Regions from separate parts of the Paraburkholderia sp. J8-2 genome, predicted to be linked through region 3. Evidence: predicted binding sites of a transcription regulator. Region 3 holds the regulator's gene; each other region holds the start of a gene.
The links. Region 3 encodes LexA, which represses DNA repair genes until DNA is damaged. Its sites were predicted from a motif close to ACTGTATNNNNATACAGT; they were not measured.
Positions count from the first base shown of each region.

Region 1: the regulator LexA is predicted to act here: its motif matches at 2,138-2,155, upstream of recA (recombinase RecA).
Region 2: the regulator LexA is predicted to act here: its motif matches at 1,642-1,659, upstream of imuA (translesion DNA synthesis-associated protein ImuA).

Region 1 is NZ_CAJMZA010000005.1:95,911-101,467, forward strand. It holds gene U5A52_RS13760 (sensor histidine kinase) at 1-1,221, opposite strand, end outside; gene U5A52_RS13765 (response regulator transcription factor) at 1,234-1,998, opposite strand; gene recA (recombinase RecA) at 2,235-3,311, shown strand; gene recX (recombination regulator RecX) at 3,464-4,246, shown strand; gene U5A52_RS13780 (DUF2889 domain-containing protein) at 4,366-5,061, shown strand; gene sucC (ADP-forming succinate--CoA ligase subunit beta) at 5,112-5,557, shown strand, end outside.
Region 2 is NZ_CAJMZA010000031.1:76,195-81,751, reverse strand. It holds gene U5A52_RS36070 (IS110 family transposase) at 1-754, shown strand, start outside; gene imuA (translesion DNA synthesis-associated protein ImuA) at 1,015-1,605, opposite strand; gene U5A52_RS36060 (hypothetical protein) at 1,772-2,416, shown strand; gene U5A52_RS36055 (hypothetical protein) at 2,510-3,283, shown strand; gene U5A52_RS36050 (hypothetical protein) at 3,399-3,545, shown strand; gene U5A52_RS36045 (hypothetical protein) at 3,596-3,904, shown strand; gene U5A52_RS36040 (hypothetical protein) at 4,547-4,852, shown strand; gene U5A52_RS36030 (sulfatase-like hydrolase/transferase) at 5,493-5,557, shown strand, end outside.
Region 3 is NZ_CAJMZA010000014.1:27,722-33,278, reverse strand. It holds gene U5A52_RS25995 (hypothetical protein) at 1-123, shown strand, start outside; gene U5A52_RS25990 (ABC transporter permease) at 169-1,005, opposite strand; gene nodI (nodulation factor ABC transporter ATP-binding protein NodI) at 1,062-1,976, opposite strand; gene U5A52_RS25980 (universal stress protein) at 2,310-2,780, shown strand; gene U5A52_RS25975 (DUF2939 domain-containing protein) at 2,862-3,542, opposite strand; gene U5A52_RS25970 (hypothetical protein) at 3,660-4,037, opposite strand; gene lexA (transcriptional repressor LexA) at 4,092-4,742, opposite strand; gene U5A52_RS25960 (sulfate ABC transporter substrate-binding protein) at 5,045-5,557, shown strand, end outside.

The DNA.
Region 1 (5,557 bases), on a different contig from region 3:
TTCGGGGCCTTCGTAGCCGAGGTCCATCTGTTTGGCGAGCGCCGGCTGCACCCAGTCGCGCACGGCGTGGCGCGCCACGTCCGCCACGTCGACCGGCGTGAAGATCTGCCCGGACATGCGGTTTTCCGCGCGAGCGAGCGCGAGCAGCTGCGTGACGAGCCGCGCGGCGTGCTCGGAGCTTGTCGCGATCTGCTCGAGCGAGCGGTGCACTTCGGCAGGCGCGTCCTGGCGCAGCGCGAGTTCGGCCTGGGTGCGCAGGCCCGCGAGCGGCGTCTTCATCTGATGGGCGGCGTCGGCGATAAAGCGCTTTTGCAGCTCCATGTTCTGTTCGAGCCGCGTGAGCAGGTCGTTGAACGAGGTGACGAGCGGCTCGATTTCAGGCGGCGCGCGGCGCGCTTCGAGCGGCGAAAGATCGTCGGGGCGGCGCATGCGGATGTTCGACTGCAGCGCGTGCAACGGCGCGAGGCCCCGCGAGAGACCGAACCACACGAGCAGGATCGCGAGCGGCAGGATCACGAACTGCGGCAGGATCACGCCCTTGATGATGTCGTTGGCGAGCTGGCGGCGCTTGTCGAGCGTTTCCGCGACCTGCACGAGCACCGGTTGACCCGGCCGGTCGCCGGCGCTCAGGTGCGTCGGCTCCACTGTCGTATAGGCGACGCGGATATCGATGCCACGCAGCGTGTCGTCGCGGAACTCGACGAGACCGGGCGGCGGGCGGTCGTCGTCGTGCGGCAGCGGCATGTCGCGATCGCCGCCAATCAGCTCGCCGCGGCTGCCGAGCACCTGGTAGAACACGCTGTCTACGTTGTCGGCGCGCAGGAAGTCGCGCGTGGAGGCGGGCAGTGTGAGTTCGGCCACGCCGTTGACGGGCTGGATCTGGCGCGCGAGCACATAGGCGTCGGTTTCGAGCGCGCGGTCGAAGGGGCCGTTGGCGATCGACTTCGCCACGAGATACGTGACCGCGATGCTCATCGGCCAGAGCAGCAGCAAGGGCGCGAGCATCCAGTCGAGAATCTCGCCGAAAAGCGAGCGCGGGCGCGCCTCGGCGGCGGCTTCGGCTTCGTCGGGCGGGGCGAACGGGTTGGCGTAGCGGGCGTCGCGCGCGTCGTCGTCGAGGGCGTCGGCCGTGAATGCGGACGCGCCCGATGTGTTTTCGCCGGCTGTGCTCGCGGCGCCCTTGGGCGGCACGGCGCGCGCGATGGGAGGACGCCCGGCCATCTTCGACTCCGCCTATTTGAAATAGTGGCTGGCGGGCATCGCCGGCGTGGCGTCGGGTGTGCCGGTCTCGGCGCGTGTGCCTGGCTGGCTCGCGCCGGCGTGCGTTTCCTTCGCCTCCTTTTCGAGGCAGTAGCCCAGTCCGCGCACCGTCACGATGCGCACGCCGCCGGTTTCCAGCTTCTTGCGCAGCCGGTGCACGTAGACTTCGATGGCGTTGTTGCTGACTTCCTCGCCCCACTCGCACAGGTGATCGACGAGCTGCTCCTTCGAGACGAGCCGCCCGAGCCGCTGCAGCAGCACTTCCAGCACACCGAGTTCGCGCGCCGAAAGATCGAGCACCTGGTCGTTGATGCGCGCAATGCGCCCCACCTGGTCATACGAGAGCGCGCCATGCCGCACCACGGTCGGGCCGCCGCCCGCGCCGCGCCGCGTGAGCGCACGCACGCGCGCTTCGAGTTCGTTGAGCGCGAAGGGCTTGGCCATGTAGTCGTCGGCGCCGAGGTCGAGGCCTTTCACGCGCTCGTCCACGCTGTCGGCGGCGGTGAGGATCAGCACGGGCAGGTTGGAATTGCGCGCGCGCAAACGGCGCAGCACTTCGAGGCCCGGCATTTTCGGCAGGCCCAGATCGAGGATCAAGAGGTCGAACGACTGCATCGACAAGGCAGTATCGGCATCCACGCCGCTACGCACGTGATCAACGGCATAGCCCGATTGGCGGAGTGATCTCACGAGCCCGTCCGCGAGTATGCTGTCGTCTTCGGCAATGAGGATTCGCATGTTGCGCCAACGTCGCTTTCGAGGCCCTTTGACCTCGTAGCACCGGCGCCGCGCCGCGTCTTTGAAGGCGCGGCCAGGCGACGCGCGGCGGTCTCCCGAAATTCGCGGTTCTGGATCGCCGGAAAGGCTTGCCAAAACCACTGTTTTTTTATACAGTGTCTGCGTTCGTGTGCATTAGCCCGAATGAGGCGTGCGCATGGTCACGAGACGCCGTTCATCATAGCAAAGGACGATTCATGGAAGATAGCAAGAAAGGCTCGGCTGGGCTGACTGCTGAAAAGAGCAAGGCGCTGGCCGCCGCGCTCGCGCAGATCGAAAAGCAGTTCGGCAAGGGGTCGATCATGCGACTCGGCGACGGCGAAGCGGTCGAGGACATCCAGGTAGTCTCCACCGGTTCGCTCGGCCTCGACATCGCGCTTGGCGTGGGCGGTTTGCCGCGCGGCCGCGTGGTCGAGATCTACGGTCCGGAATCGTCGGGCAAGACCACGCTCACGCTGCAGGTGATCGCCGAAATGCAGAAGCTCGGCGGCACGGCGGCGTTCATCGACGCGGAACACGCGCTCGACGTGCAATACGCCGCCAAGCTCGGCGTGAACGTGCCTGAACTGCTCATCTCGCAGCCGGACACGGGCGAGCAGGCGCTCGAAATCACCGACGCGCTGGTGCGCTCGGGCTCGATCGACATGATCGTGATCGACTCGGTCGCGGCGCTCGTGCCGAAGGCCGAAATCGAAGGTGAAATGGGCGACTCGCTGCCGGGTCTGCAGGCGCGTCTGATGTCGCAGGCGCTGCGCAAGCTCACCGGCACGATCAAGAAGACGAACTGCATGGTGATCTTCATTAACCAGATCCGCATGAAGATCGGCGTGATGTTCGGCAACCCGGAAACCACCACGGGCGGCAACGCACTCAAGTTCTACTCGTCGGTGCGTCTGGACATTCGCCGCATTGGCTCGATCAAGAAGAACGACGAAGTCATCGGCAGCGAAACGCGCGTGAAGGTTGTGAAGAACAAGGTCTCGCCGCCGTTCCGCGAAGCCGTGTTCGACATTCTGTACGGCGAAGGCATTTCGCGTCAGGGCGAAATCGTCGACCTCGGCGTGCAGGCCAAGATCGTCGACAAGGCGGGTGCGTGGTACAGCTATAACGGCGAGCGCATTGGCCAGGGCAAGGACAACGCACGCGAATTCCTGCGCGAGAACTCGGACATCGCTCGTGAGATCGAAAACCGCATCCGCGAATCGCTGGGCGTGAGCACGATGCCGGCCGGCGTCGACAATTCCGGCGAAGTCGAAGTCGCCGACGAAGAGTAAATTCTTCAGGCTCTCGTAGATAAGGCAAGCTGATGCGCAAGGGCGGGTCACCTACGTCCTCGCCGTCCGGCGATCAGGCTAACTCGCGTGCGGGTTCGCCTGCTGACCGGGGTGCCGAGCGGCGCCCCGCCGTGAAGCCTGCCGACGCACACATGAGCCGTTCAAGCCGCGACGCCCAGGCGGGCGATCGCGGCTTTGCGCATTCTGGCGCGCCATATTCCGCGCCCGCCGATCTCAGCGACGATGGCGGCGCGGTCTTCGAAGTGCCGTTCGAGGCTTTCTTCGGCGGGACCAATGAGTCGGCGGAAAACGCGTCATCAGAGCCGCCGCCGTTCGAAACATCATTCAAGCGCTCGCGCCGTGGGCCTGGCGAAACCGCTCGCGAATCCAGCGCACCGCAAGCCGATCAATACGAGCGCAGCTCGGCCACCCGTGCCGCACGCGCGAGCGAGCGCGAAAAAGCATCCACGGCAAAGCAGCGGCCCGAGCGCTCCCTCAAGGGTCGCGCGCTCGGCTATCTTTCGCGCCGCGAATACAGCCGCGCCGAACTTTCGCGCAAGCTCGTGCCGTACACCGAAGACGCCGACGCACTTGAAGCGCTGCTCGATTCGCTCGAGCGCGAAGGCTGGCTCTCCGACGCGCGCTTTGCCGAAAGCGTCGTGCACCGGCGTGCGGCGCGCGTGGGGGCAGGGCGTATCGTCAGCGAACTCAAGCGCCACGCAGTGGGCGACGCGCTCATCGAAGAGGTGAGCACGCAACTGCGTGAGACCGAACTCGCGCGCGCCCGCACGGTCTGGCAGAAGAAGTACGGGCAGTTGCCCGAAACGCCCGCCGAACGCGCGCGCCAGGCGCGCTTTCTCGCGGCGCGGGGCTTCTCGATGTCGATCATCGGGAAGATCCTCAAGGGAATCGAGGAAGACTGGCCCGACAATTGAGCCGGCCGTCTCGAAAAATCCGTACAGACATGTCCACGCCAGGCCTGTGTGTTCGCGGCTGTCTCAAATACCCGGTATGTTAAAATCGCGAGGTTTTCCAATCCGGTCTTACCTTTAGCATGCCGCTTTCTCCGCCCGTGCCCCGCCAGTTGCGCCACCAGCGCGCCATTCGGGCGGTTGCCTATGAGCGCGAAGACGGCCTGTGGGACATCGACGCGTGCCTGACCGACCACAAGCCACGCGACGTGCCGCTCGCCGCCGGTGTCCGGCCCAATGGTCTGCCGATCCATGAACTCTGGCTGCGCATTACGATCGATCGCAAGCTCAACGTCGTCGACGCAGAAGCGTCGTCTGACTGGGTGCCTTACGACGGTCAGTGCCAGAACGCTCATCCCGCCTATCGGGCCCTTATCGGGCTCAATCTCCTCCAGAACTTCCGCCGCGAAGCGGGCCGGCTCCTCGCCGGCACGGTTGGCTGCACGCACCTCACAGAAATGTTGGGCGTATTGCCGACCGCAGCGATCCAGGCGTTCGTTGGAGAAGTGTGGGACACATCGAATGGCTCGCCGGGTGAAGCGCCCGGACCGGAACACGGCAAGACCGCCGGAGGCATTGAGGCCGACGGTGAAAAGCCGCCCTTCCAGCTTGGCCGCTGCCATGCGCTGCGGTTCGACGGGGAGGCGGTGAAGCAGTTTTATCCGCGCTGGTATGGCCATGTGCCGCGTTCAATAGAGCGCGGCGCTGAAACCCCCAGCGTGCGCGACAGCCGGAGCCCGGGCCAAGAGGGCAGGGCCGACGCCGTCTCGCATGAATAACAACAGCGGAATCGAAGTTCACTCCAACTCTCAGACTGAAGGAATCACGCATGAAGATTCACGAGTACCAGGGTAAGGAAATCCTGCGGAAATTCGGAGTCGCCGTCCCGCGCGGCATCCCGGTGTTTTCGGTGGATGACGCGGTCAAGGCCGCTGAAGAGCTGGGCGGTCCGGTTTGGGTCGTCAAGGCACAGATCCACGCAGGTGGCCGCGGCAAGGGCGGCGGCGTGAAGGTTGCGAAGTCGCTGGAACAGGTCCGCGAATACGCGAACCAGATCCTCGGCATGCAGCTCGTTACGCACCAGACCGGTCCGGAAGGCCAGAAGGTCAAGCGTCTGCTGATCGAAGAAGGCGCTGACATCAAGCAAGAACTGTATGTCAGCCTCGTCGTCGATCGCGTGTCGCAGAAGATCGTGCTGATGGGTTCGAGCGAAGGCGGCATGGACATCGAAGAAGTCGCCGAAAAGCACCCGGAGCTGATCCACAAGGTCATCGT
Region 2 (5,557 bases), on a different contig from region 3:
CGTGGCGGATGCGCGTGCGATTTGGACAGCTGTCCAGCAACCCGGAAAGTCGGTTGCGGTGAAGACGGAAGCACAGCAGGCGGTGCTTGCGCTGCACCGGATGCGCGAACAACTGGTGAAGTTTCGAACAGCGCAGAGCAATTGCCTTCGCGGTCTGCTGACGGAGTACGGCGAAGTAATGAACAAGGGGCGGGCTGCATTGAACCGGGCGATGCCAAGTGTTTTGGCTGCGCTAAGTGAGCGTTTGCCGGCAGTGTTGATTGAAACACTGCGTGAGCAATGGGCAAGGCTGAGTACTGTAGATACGCAGATTGCAGAGATCGAAAGGCGTCTGCAGGAATGGATGCGGCAAGATCCGTCTTGTAAAGCGATTCTGGAGATACCGGGAGTGGGGTTACTGACGGCGACAGCGGCCGTTGCTACGATGGGCGATGCGAAGTCCTTCAAATCCGGGCGGGAATTTGCGGCGTGGCTTGGGCTGGTACCTGCGCAGACCGGCTCTGGTGGACGAGTCCGACTGCTTGGTATAAGCAAGCGCGGCGATACTTATTTGCGAACTTTGCTGATCCACGGCGCGCGGGTCGTGCTGGGGCATGCGAAAGAGCCTGGCCCGTGGGTAGAACAGATCAACAAACGTCGACCGCCGAATGTAGTGACTGTTGCGCTGGCGAACAAGATGGCCCGGACGATATGGGCGATGTTGGCGCACAGCAGGAAGTACGAGAAGGGCTACATGAGTATGAAAGCGGCTTAGGCGGGAATAACTGGGGCTGGTGCGGAGGCTATAGACGTCAAAGGTTGCGCAGGCAAGCGAGTGTGATGACAAACAGGTCGGACCGTGACCTACTGAACCTGAGCGCTCTCCAGAGCTTCGAGCTCGAGTGGGGAATGAGGTGTAGGTCAGCGGATTTCATCGGGGCCCGCAGCGAAATACGGCTGCAAGAAGGCCGCATATAGAGCTGCAACCCTATCTGTCAGTTGGAACACACGAAGCCTTGTGCAAACGGGAGGCGTTCATATAGAGAGCGCAACGAATACGGGCTTGTCGCGATGCGGCCCACGGCGTTTGATGAATGAGACGTTCACGCCGTCGGGCGCCGCGTCGATCGAGATACGCAACGGGGCGGGGGACGTCGAGTTCGCCGCCGCAGTAGGACGAAAGAGGAACAGCAATGTGTCTGCGTGCTGCGCGGCGAGGTGCAGGCGACGTAGCGCCTCCGGGCGGACCTGCTGCTGCCAGAAAAGCAGCGCCCCTGCGGTTCCGGCACGAAGGATCTGTTCCGCTGCCCAAAGGCTGTCTGCGGTCGTGGCTGCCTTGAGCACCCGGATGTTTTCAGCGCCCACACCCCACCAGGTGAACGCTGCCGGCTGGAGTCTATGCGGAGGTTGGAGAACGAAGACAGGCCGGGTCGCGACGGCTTCAAGCGCGGCTTTAAGCAGGCGCAGTTCGCCGCAGCCCGGTTGCGGGACGATCACCTCGGTCAGGGCACCCGTCGGCCAGCCGTGGCCCGGCAACTCCGCGTCGAGCGCCTCGTGTCCGCTCGTCACCGTGCGGCCGTGCGCCGAGCCCAGTTGGGACGCTCGCCACAGATCCGGATGGATCATCTCAGCTTGAATTGCGTGCCCCATGTCGGCCTCGATACTGTATATCCATACAGCTATCTTAGCTTATCACGTGCCCAACGGCCAATCCTGTGTTGTTTGCCTAGGTCGCCTCGCGCGCGATATTTTGTCTTATGATTGCTCCGCCAAAAGCCAACCATAAGTTTCTATGCGACAGGACCAAACCGCACTAACCGCCATAGCAGTCACTGCACTTGCAATCTTCGTTGCTGGTTGCTCCAATAAGCAGGACCTGAACGAGGCGAATCTGACTGATGCACTGAACGCTTATTACGCTCCTGGTCCGGGGATCTGCCTGCGCAGCTGGCAATTTCCATACGCAATCAGTCGCGCTGACATCAGGAATGCGGCGGATATCCAGAACGATCCCGTGCTGACCCCAATTCCCGGACTCGAAGCATTGAAGTCGGCCGGCCTCTTGGTGTCGCACGACGCTCCGGGCCCGGCCAGCGACGGTGCGGTGGCGCGGACATACAGCCTGACGGACTCAGGCTCGACCGCCTTCACTGATGCGCCGCGCTCGAGCGGCTCAGTTGAGTCCGGCTCGCGTACCGGTGCATTCTGTTACGGCCACGTGCATATCACACGAGTCGTCAAGTGGGATCCAGCTTCCATGGGGGAAAGCACGGCCTATTTCAACTATGAAATGGTCGGGTTTCCTGAATGGGCCAAGCGGCCGGATATTCAGCACGCCTTTCCCACCCTCGGACGGCTCGTCCGCGGGGCGGGAACCGGAAATACGTCCTCGGTCGTCATGCGACTTACAAGCGCTGGCTGGGAAGTAAAGCACTAAGCCGGGTTTATCTCAAACGTGCGGCGCAAGGGCTTAGCACTAGCGCGGCATCACGCGGATTCCTGAAAAGCAAAATCACAACATTCGAATCAGATGAATTTTGTTCCTTTCTTGTCCGGAGCTGTCACGATTGCGGGTGGCAGCATGATGACAATGCTGGTCAATCGCTTTCTGGAACGCCGGAGGCTGGAATATGGCGCGGAAGGTATGACGGTCATCGAGAAGCGCGATTCGCTTGACGGACTGAGCGTGACGCACAACGGTGAGAGCATTGAACGCCTTACGAAGTCCCGGATATGGCTCTGGAATTCAGGTAGAAAAGCGATTCTTCCAGCGGACGTATACGCAGCAAATCCTTTGAAGGCCACCTTCCCGGGCGCCCGCATTCTGGATCTGTCGGTGCTCGAATCCTCAGATGGTGCGCTCGGGTTCAAGCCCAAAAACTTGGGTGACGGCTCTTGGCAAATTGATTTCGACCATTGGGACGGGAACCATGGGGTGCTTCTGGAAGCTTTGCACACTTCAACGCGGTTTGTGCCCAAGCTAACCGGGTCGGTAAAGGGGCTAAATCCGATCCACTCAGTCGGTCGTATTGAGCTTGGATCCTTCCTCTCGAAGCGAAGCCGCACGTTTCGTCGCTGGACGCCGTTGTTCGCCATCCTCCTTTTTGCAGCTGGCGTTTGGGCCATCATTGAATTGAACCTGCGCTTCGATATAGGATCGTTCGTTGGCCTGCTGTTGCTCGCGCCGGGAGAAGTAATGCTGATTCTGTGCGCATCGTACTGGCTGAATGCGTTTTCGATTCCCCGCGGCCTTCGGCGGCTCGGTGGGTCGTTGAAAGGCGAAGCTGACAGTTCCTCCGGCTGACCCCGGATTTAGTGGAATGGCCTCGTCCCACCTCCGGTGGATGAATGCGAACAATCGCCATCGGAGGACATGGCAGTATGAGCACTTCCTGGTCCACGAATGAGCTGAGGCCGTCATGAGCGTCGCGCTGCTAAGCATCGATCTGGCCAAGAACATTTTCCAGCTATACGGCGTTGACGAGCGCGGTCACCCGGTGTTTAGCCAGGTCGTCAGCTCGTTGAGTGTCGGCAGCGGCCGCGCCCGGCGGCGTCAGCTAAGATGATAGTGCGTTGGGCGACACGGCCAGGACCGGAATTGAGGGAGAACCACCGAATGCCGAAGATCGCGGTTCAATTCGACGCCGACTACATGCTGGCGAGCATAACGCTTTGGCAGGAATCGATCGACCTGAAAATCCCGATGAAGGATGAGTTCAAGGTCCACATGATGCGCAACCGCAGGCCCATCCTGGAGAACTACGTTCGGGCGGCCGGCGGATGGCTTTCGGCACTCAAGGCGATGACACCCGTGGATATCGAGAGCGAGCACCAGCTGCACGCGGTGATTGGCGAGGTCGAGGACTTCAGTGCGTGGGCCGAGGCCGAGCTGTCGGCTCTCGATGACCTGATGGCCGACGACTGAACCAGACGTTAGAAAACATCATGCCGAGATTGATAATTGTTTATACGTCAACTTTGCATCGTAAGATACATCATGGCGTACCTCGCAACTAACCGTCCGACCGACAGCTTACAGCAGACATTCAACTGAACCGCCGCGGACCGCGCGGCAATCAGTACGTCTCGAATCCTGAATGTAGGTATCGAAATTAATTCGAATCGGATAACTAAACAATTGCAAGGATATGGCGACTGCCAGATGATGGAGAGATTCACGGGCACGATTTACATCACTGATCTACTCCGGGGCGAGATAAGAAGGATTATCGTTATAGCGACGTTGTGCATCGCGTTTTCGCAAAAAACTGGGGCTTAGTCGACATCTAGGTGCCGGCAAAAGATAGTTTGAGGCGACTCTGGCGCACGCATGTTGTTCATAGTCGCTGTTTGTCTTGCGGCGGCATGCCACGTTTTACGAGACGATAGGAGTGCCACCGTTAGGTGGTGGCAGCTGAGCGGGTCCCCACAACATGTCTGCCCGAGCACGAACAGGTGCGCCCCGCGCAATTTGGCAGTTAACGCGCTGATGACGTTGTCAGTGCTGGCCCTACTGTGATTGTGGCGAAAGGGCGCAAGGACTTTCGGGTCTCGTTCGCCGGCACCGATGGCGCAGACGATTGTCTGCCCGGTCATGGCCATCAAATCGGCGACCTGTAGGTTCATCTGCAACAGCGCCTTCTGCATGCGCTCGATCCAGTTGCCCCCGCTCAGTGAGCAGCAACTCACGCTGCCGGATTGGCGCGCGTACTACGCAGACTTCGCAAGCAGGCCGCCACGCGGCGCTCAGCAATTCGAGACTCTTCAGCTTCTGCGGCTACTGACAGTCCTACACGTCACTCATGTGGCCGAGGGCGTAATCCATCTGGCGCGCATCAACGAGCCAGACCGCGAGGCCGCGCCGCCCGAGTAGCCCGTAGTCCGGGATCCAGTACGCGAAGACCGACCGGATCGATGCGATCAAGCTGGTGGTCAACTTGCGCTCGTGGTTGCGCGGCGAGCGCGGTCGGATCCTCGTGGCGTACCGTCATCGCAGGACAAGGGATCGCGTCAGTGGATGCGCGATTGTGGACAACTGCGGAAGGAAGTGCTGTAGGACTGCGATCTTGACAGGAGCCTTCTTCATAGAAGCGTGATTCACAGTTGAGGCTTGCTGCGACGTCGCCCTCAGGGAACTCGGATGCGCCAAGACCGAGAACCGATCACGATTGACACGGAAAGGAATATCAGTCCATGGCGCTTTCTCTGGTATTGCGTTGTGCGTTCAGCGATTGAGGATTTGCTTATCGATCCGAGTCGAACGTATTGCCGGACATTTTGGGCAACCAGCCCTTGCTTCTTGGGTGTGTTGGCCGGCGGCGCCCGGCCCAAGGCCCTGCCGACGTCGCATTCTAATTCCTTTCTCCGGATAAACCCGAGCTTTTATGCCCTTGCGGGTTCTTTATCGTGGCTGGGCGGCGGATCGCAATCGTTCTGGGTGACTGCGAAGAGCAAGACCACCGTTGGTGAGAGTGATTCTCACGATCCTGAGAACAGAGAGAAGGGAATATTGCATGAAGAAGCGACCACAAAAATCTGATGATTCTGGAATCGATACGTCTTCAGTTGACGAACCTGA
Region 3 (5,557 bases):
ACGATGTTTCGCGTGGAATGGCATCGCGCCGACGGCAAGATCGGCCGCCAGGAAGGCGGCCCGTTCGCGACGGTCGCGTTTATTTCGGACGTCGATATTCCCTGGGGAGACGACGAGGACTGAGTGCCTAGCGATGCCTTGGCGTGCCTTAATGTGCTTAAACGTCCTTCAACGCATCATGCGCCGGCGAAACAGCACCGAAGCGATCGCGAACGGCACCACCACGTAAATCGCGAGCACGAGCAGGTGCAGCCCGGCCTGCTCGACAGGCCGGTCGAGCATGGCGGGGCGGATCAACGCGACGGCGTGCGCGAGCGGCAGCATCAGCGTGATGTGCTGCGCGGCCGCGGGCAACTGTGCGATCGGGAAGAACACGCCCGAGAGCAGCAGCATGGGCGTGAGCACGAGCGTTTGATAGAACATGAAGAAGTCGTAGGACGGCGCGAGCGCGGTGACGATCATCGCGCAGCTCGCGAACGCGAGGCCCGCAAGCGCGATCACGGGCAGCGCGAGCAGCATGGAAGGAAAACTCGCGTAGCCGAGCAAACCGGCCACCACCATGATCGCCGCGCCCGAGAGCATCGACTTGCTCGCGGCCCACATGACTTCGCCTAGCACGACGTCGCCAAGCGTGAGCGGCGTGTGCATGATCGCCTCCCACGTGCGCTGCACGTGCATGCGCGAGAAGCCCGAGTACATTGACTCGAAGCTCGCCGACATCATGACCGAGGACGACACCGTCCCCGCCGCGAGAAACGCGATGTACGAGACGCCGTCGACGTGCCCCACCATCAGCCCAAGCCCGAAGCCGAGACCGAAGAGATAGATCATCGGGTCGGCGAGATTGCCGAACATCGACGCAAGGGCGAGCTTGCGCCAGACCAGATAATTGCGCCGCCACACGGCGATCCAGTGCGTGGCGTTCGAAGGCAGCGCGGCGCGCGGCTCGCGCATGGGCGCTTGGGTGGGGCGCGAGGGCGTCGGGTTGTTGGTGCGTGTCTGCATGGTGTCCTTGGCGATTCGTATGCCGCCGTCAATCCTGCCGCATTAATCCTGGCGCATTAATCCTGCATCTCGCGGCCTGTGAGCCGCAGGAACACGTCTTCGAGATTCGCGGGCCGGTGCAGGTAGCGTAGATCCGAGCGGTGGCGCAGCTTCGCATGCACGGGCGCGGGGTCATCGACATAGCAGAATAGCGTCTCGCCGCTGATCTCCGTGCGCTTCGCATCGGCTGCAAGCTCGTCGCGCAGCGAGACCGGGTCCGGGCCGTACACCTCGATCACATCGCAGCCGATCTCCGATTCGATCAGCGCCTTGGGCGCACCCTCGGCGATCTTGCGGCCTTCCTCGATCACGCAGACGCGATTGCAAAGTCGTTCGGCCTCCTCCATGAAATGCGTGGTGAGGAGAATCGTCTTGCCGCGCGCGAGCAGCGAGCGCAGCCGCTCCCAGATCAGATGCCGCGCCTGCGGGTCGAGGCCTGTCGTGGGCTCGTCCATCACGAGCACGTCGGGGTCGTTCACGAGCGCGCGCGCCAGTGTGAGACGGCGGCGCATGCCGCCCGAGAGCTCACCTACGCGCGCATCGGCTTTGCTTTCGAGGCGCGCGAATTCGAGCAGCGGCGCGACGAGGTCACGCGTTTCACGCGCGGACAAGCCGAAGTAACGGCCGAACACGAGCAGGTTCTCGCGCACGGTGAAGTCGGGGTCGAGATTGTCGAACTGCGGCACGACGCCCACGCGCTGGCGGGCGTGACGCGCGCGAGCGGGCACCGGCTCGCCACACAGGCTGATGCGACCCGCATCGGGCGAAACGATGCCGAGCAGCATGCGCAGCGTCGTGGTTTTCCCAGCGCCATTGGGGCCGAGCAGCCCGAAGCATTCACCGGGGAGGACGTTGAACGACAGGCCGTTGACGACCGTCCTGTCTCCGTAATGTTTGATGACCTGCTCGAATTCGATGGCGGGTGCGGACATGGACCAGTTGAACGTGAGTCGAACGGGTGTCGCGCGAGGCGCACGCAAGAGCGAACGCAAAAGCAAACGAACAATCGCGCGAAACAAGGCGGCCCATTTTAGTGCATTGCTGCGTGGCGGGTTGGGCGGCGCTTCCAGGCCGTTCGACGTGGCACGAGGCGAATGCATGTCGCGGCAAGCATCAGGCCATGCACAAGAGGTGTGCGTTGCCTAAGACGCATCTGGCGGTTTTCGATGCCCACCTGGCGTTTTCCAGCCCTTGCGTGTGGAATTGCGGCGCACCATCATGAGAATCGCACAGCCTGCAAATCACGCGGGCGGGGAGAAGCGATCATGGCGAGCTACAAAAAAATTCTGCTCTGTTACGACGGCTCGCGCGAAGGCCGCAAGGCACTGCGTTGCGGCGCCGACCTTGCGCTCGATCTGCAGGCGGAAACGCATCTGCTCTCGGTTGTCGACATGCGCTCGACGATCGCGCAGAGCGCGGGCCTGCTGACCGATGTGGCCTGCGGCCGCTTCGAGGAAACGGCGCGCGAAATCCTTCAGGAAGGCGTGGACTGGCTAACCGAGCGTGGTGTGCGCGCCCAGGGGCACTTCGCGTTCGGGCATCCGATCGACGAAATCGCAAATCTGGCCAACGAACTGAATGCCGACCTCGTGGTGGTGGGTCACCGCTGCCGCACGGGGCTTTCGCGCTGGTGGATGGGCGCGGGCAATACGCCGCTGCTCGACCGCGTGTCGTGCAGCATTCTCGTGGCGTGTTCGTCGGCGGCTGAGGAAAAACAGCAGCAAGCCGCCGCTTAGTTGATTGAGCGGGATCAAGCAGGACCAAGCGGGCCGGTTCGCACGGAACCGGCCTGTTTCCGTTTTCGCTCCCAATCTGTCTCAGTTCGAGACGCTTCCTTCGTCTAGCTCGACCGCTGCGAGCTTCCACGAGAAGAGCCCGTGACGCTGCAGGATGGCGGCATAGTGCTCGCCCGTATTGCCGCGCTCCCACGTGAGCGCGAATTCATTGAGGCCGCGATAGCCGGCCGTGGTGACCGGCCGAGCCTCGGGCGCGGGATTGCCCGACGCCGCTGGGGCCGGTGACGGCGCCGATTGTGCCGATTGCGCCGATTGCGCGGATTCTGCCGATTGCTCGCTGGACTCCGTCGGCGGCGGCGCGTGCGGCCGGTCGCCAGGCTTGCCTGTCGGCGGCATGCCGCTCAGCAGGGCGGCCACGCCTTCTGGCGTTGCGTAGGCATCCACGAGCGGACTGATCAGTGCCGCACCAATCACGGCGCCGAGGATCAGCAGCGGATTGCTGCTGTGTTGCCCTTCGATGCGCCGATGCAGCATCTCGCCAACCTGCTGTTTGAGGCTCAGGCGCAGCGCAGGGTAATCGACGTACTCGTTGAGCGTGGCGGCGTCGCGAGCGTCGGCGGCGGCTTTCATGTGTTTCACCGCGATATAGGGCGACGCATACGCGTAGCCAAGCGCGCCAACAATCATGGCGAGCGCAACGGTGATCGCTACGGGCTTCTTCCAGCCTTGGGTTTTACGAGGGGTTGAGGGAGATTCCGTCATCGGCATAGGACAAATCGTTCAAACAGGGTGTTGACCGCAAACTTGATTAAACGATCCCGACCGTAACCTCTTCTCACATTTGAGCCGCGTATTGGCGAATTCGCGCTCGATTCGACCTTACTTCGCCAGCGCTGCAGGCAGGTCGCTGTGCTGCTCCGCGATGCAGCGGTCGATCGCACGGCAGACCGCGTCAACCGTGCCGACGAGAATGAGCCGCGACTGACCTTGATAGACCCGCACCGGCGCGCGGCGCATGGGCTGCTCGGTGTTGAGCGTGCTGTTGAGCGACACGCGCGCAAACGCCGGCTGGGCCGAGGGCAGCGCCGGCAGGTCGGCCGTGCTGGCGGCCACCATCTCTGGCGAATCTTCGAAGAGCGAGCCGCTCAGTGCGGCGGCCGAGTCGCGCACCTCGCGCACCGCGCAAGAGGCGATTCCACGGAGGTGGCGAAGACGGCCGAATTGACGGAAGGGCAGCAAGCGGGCAAGGCGTTCCATGACTCTCTCCAGGTAGTGCGTAAACTCAGCGCACAACGCGCGCAGACGGATTGCTTAGAATTCGGTGGGGCGGATCAGGCCAACCGCGATGCCTTCCAGCGCGAATTCCGCGCTGCCAGCCTCGACAAAAATATTGTCGTAATCGGGGTTCTCGGCGATCAGTTCGAGCCCGTTCGAACGGCGCTTCAGCCGCTTCACGGTGACGTCGTCGCCAAGGCGCGCCACGATGATTTGCCCGTCTTTCGCTTCGGCCTTCTTCTGCACGGCGAGCAGGTCGCCGTCGAGAATGCCGGCGTCGCGCATGGAAAGGCCGCGCACTTTCAGCAGATAGTCAGGGCGGCTCGAGAACAGTGCCGGGTCGCACATGTAGTTCTGCGAGATGTGCTCCTGCGCGAGGATCGGGCTACCCGCTGCGACGCGGCCAACGAGCGGCAGTGAGAGCTGCATGATGCTCGGGTGCGGGAGCGTGAACTGGTGCGGCAGGTCGTCGGGCCCCGGCATGAGGCGGATGCCGCGCGAGGCGCCCGCAGCCAGTTCGATCACGCCCTTGCGCGCCAGCGCGCGCAGATGCTCCTCCGCGGAGTTGGCCGAGCTGAAGCCGAGTTCCGCCGCGATCTCGGCGCGCGTGGGCGGGAAGCCCGTGCGTTCGATCGCCCGGCGAACCAGATCGAAAACCTGCTGCTGTCGTGCGGTGAGTTTGGTCATGGCGCCACTGTATGTTTGAACAGGTAACTGTATTTTTATACAGTACTCGCCACTTTTCAAGTGTTACTTGAAGTTCGTCAACTGAGCGTTGCTATCAGGCCGTTTTCCCGCGTTTGTGCGGACGAAATCGCGCTCTAGCAGCGACTTCCTCTGTCCTTACCACTTTTGCGTATTAAAAAATGAGAAAACATCATTTTTAATAATGTAAGCGGATCGCTAGACTGGCCTCCATCGTTAGCTGCAATTCGCAGATGCGCACGGATGAGCGCGAACGAGCACACACGAAAACGGAGAACAGATAGATGGGCACGACACATACGGGGCGCGCAGGCTGGCTGAAATCACTGGCGGCAAAACTGGTTATCGGCGTTGCGCCGCTCGTCGCAGTTACGGCGATGGCGCCCGTGGCCGCTCACGCGGACACGTCGCTGCTCAACGTCTCCTACGATCCGACGCGCGAGCTGTATCAGGACATTAACGAGGCCTTCATCAAGCAGTGGAAGGCGAAGACGGGCGAAACGCTCACCATCAAGCAGTCGCACGGCGGCTCGGGTGCGCAGGCGCGCTCGGTGCTCGACGGCCTGCAGGCCGACGTTGTGACGCTGGCGCTCGCATGGGACATCGACGCGCTCGCCAACAAGGGCATCGTTGCGAAGGACTGGCAAAAGCGCTTGCCCGACAACGCCTCGCCGTACACGTCGACGATCGTGTTTCTCGTGCGCAAGGGCAACCCCAAGCACATCAAGGACTGGGACGATCTGACGAAGCCGGGCGTGTCGATCGTCACGCCGAATCCGAAGACCTCGGGCGGCGCG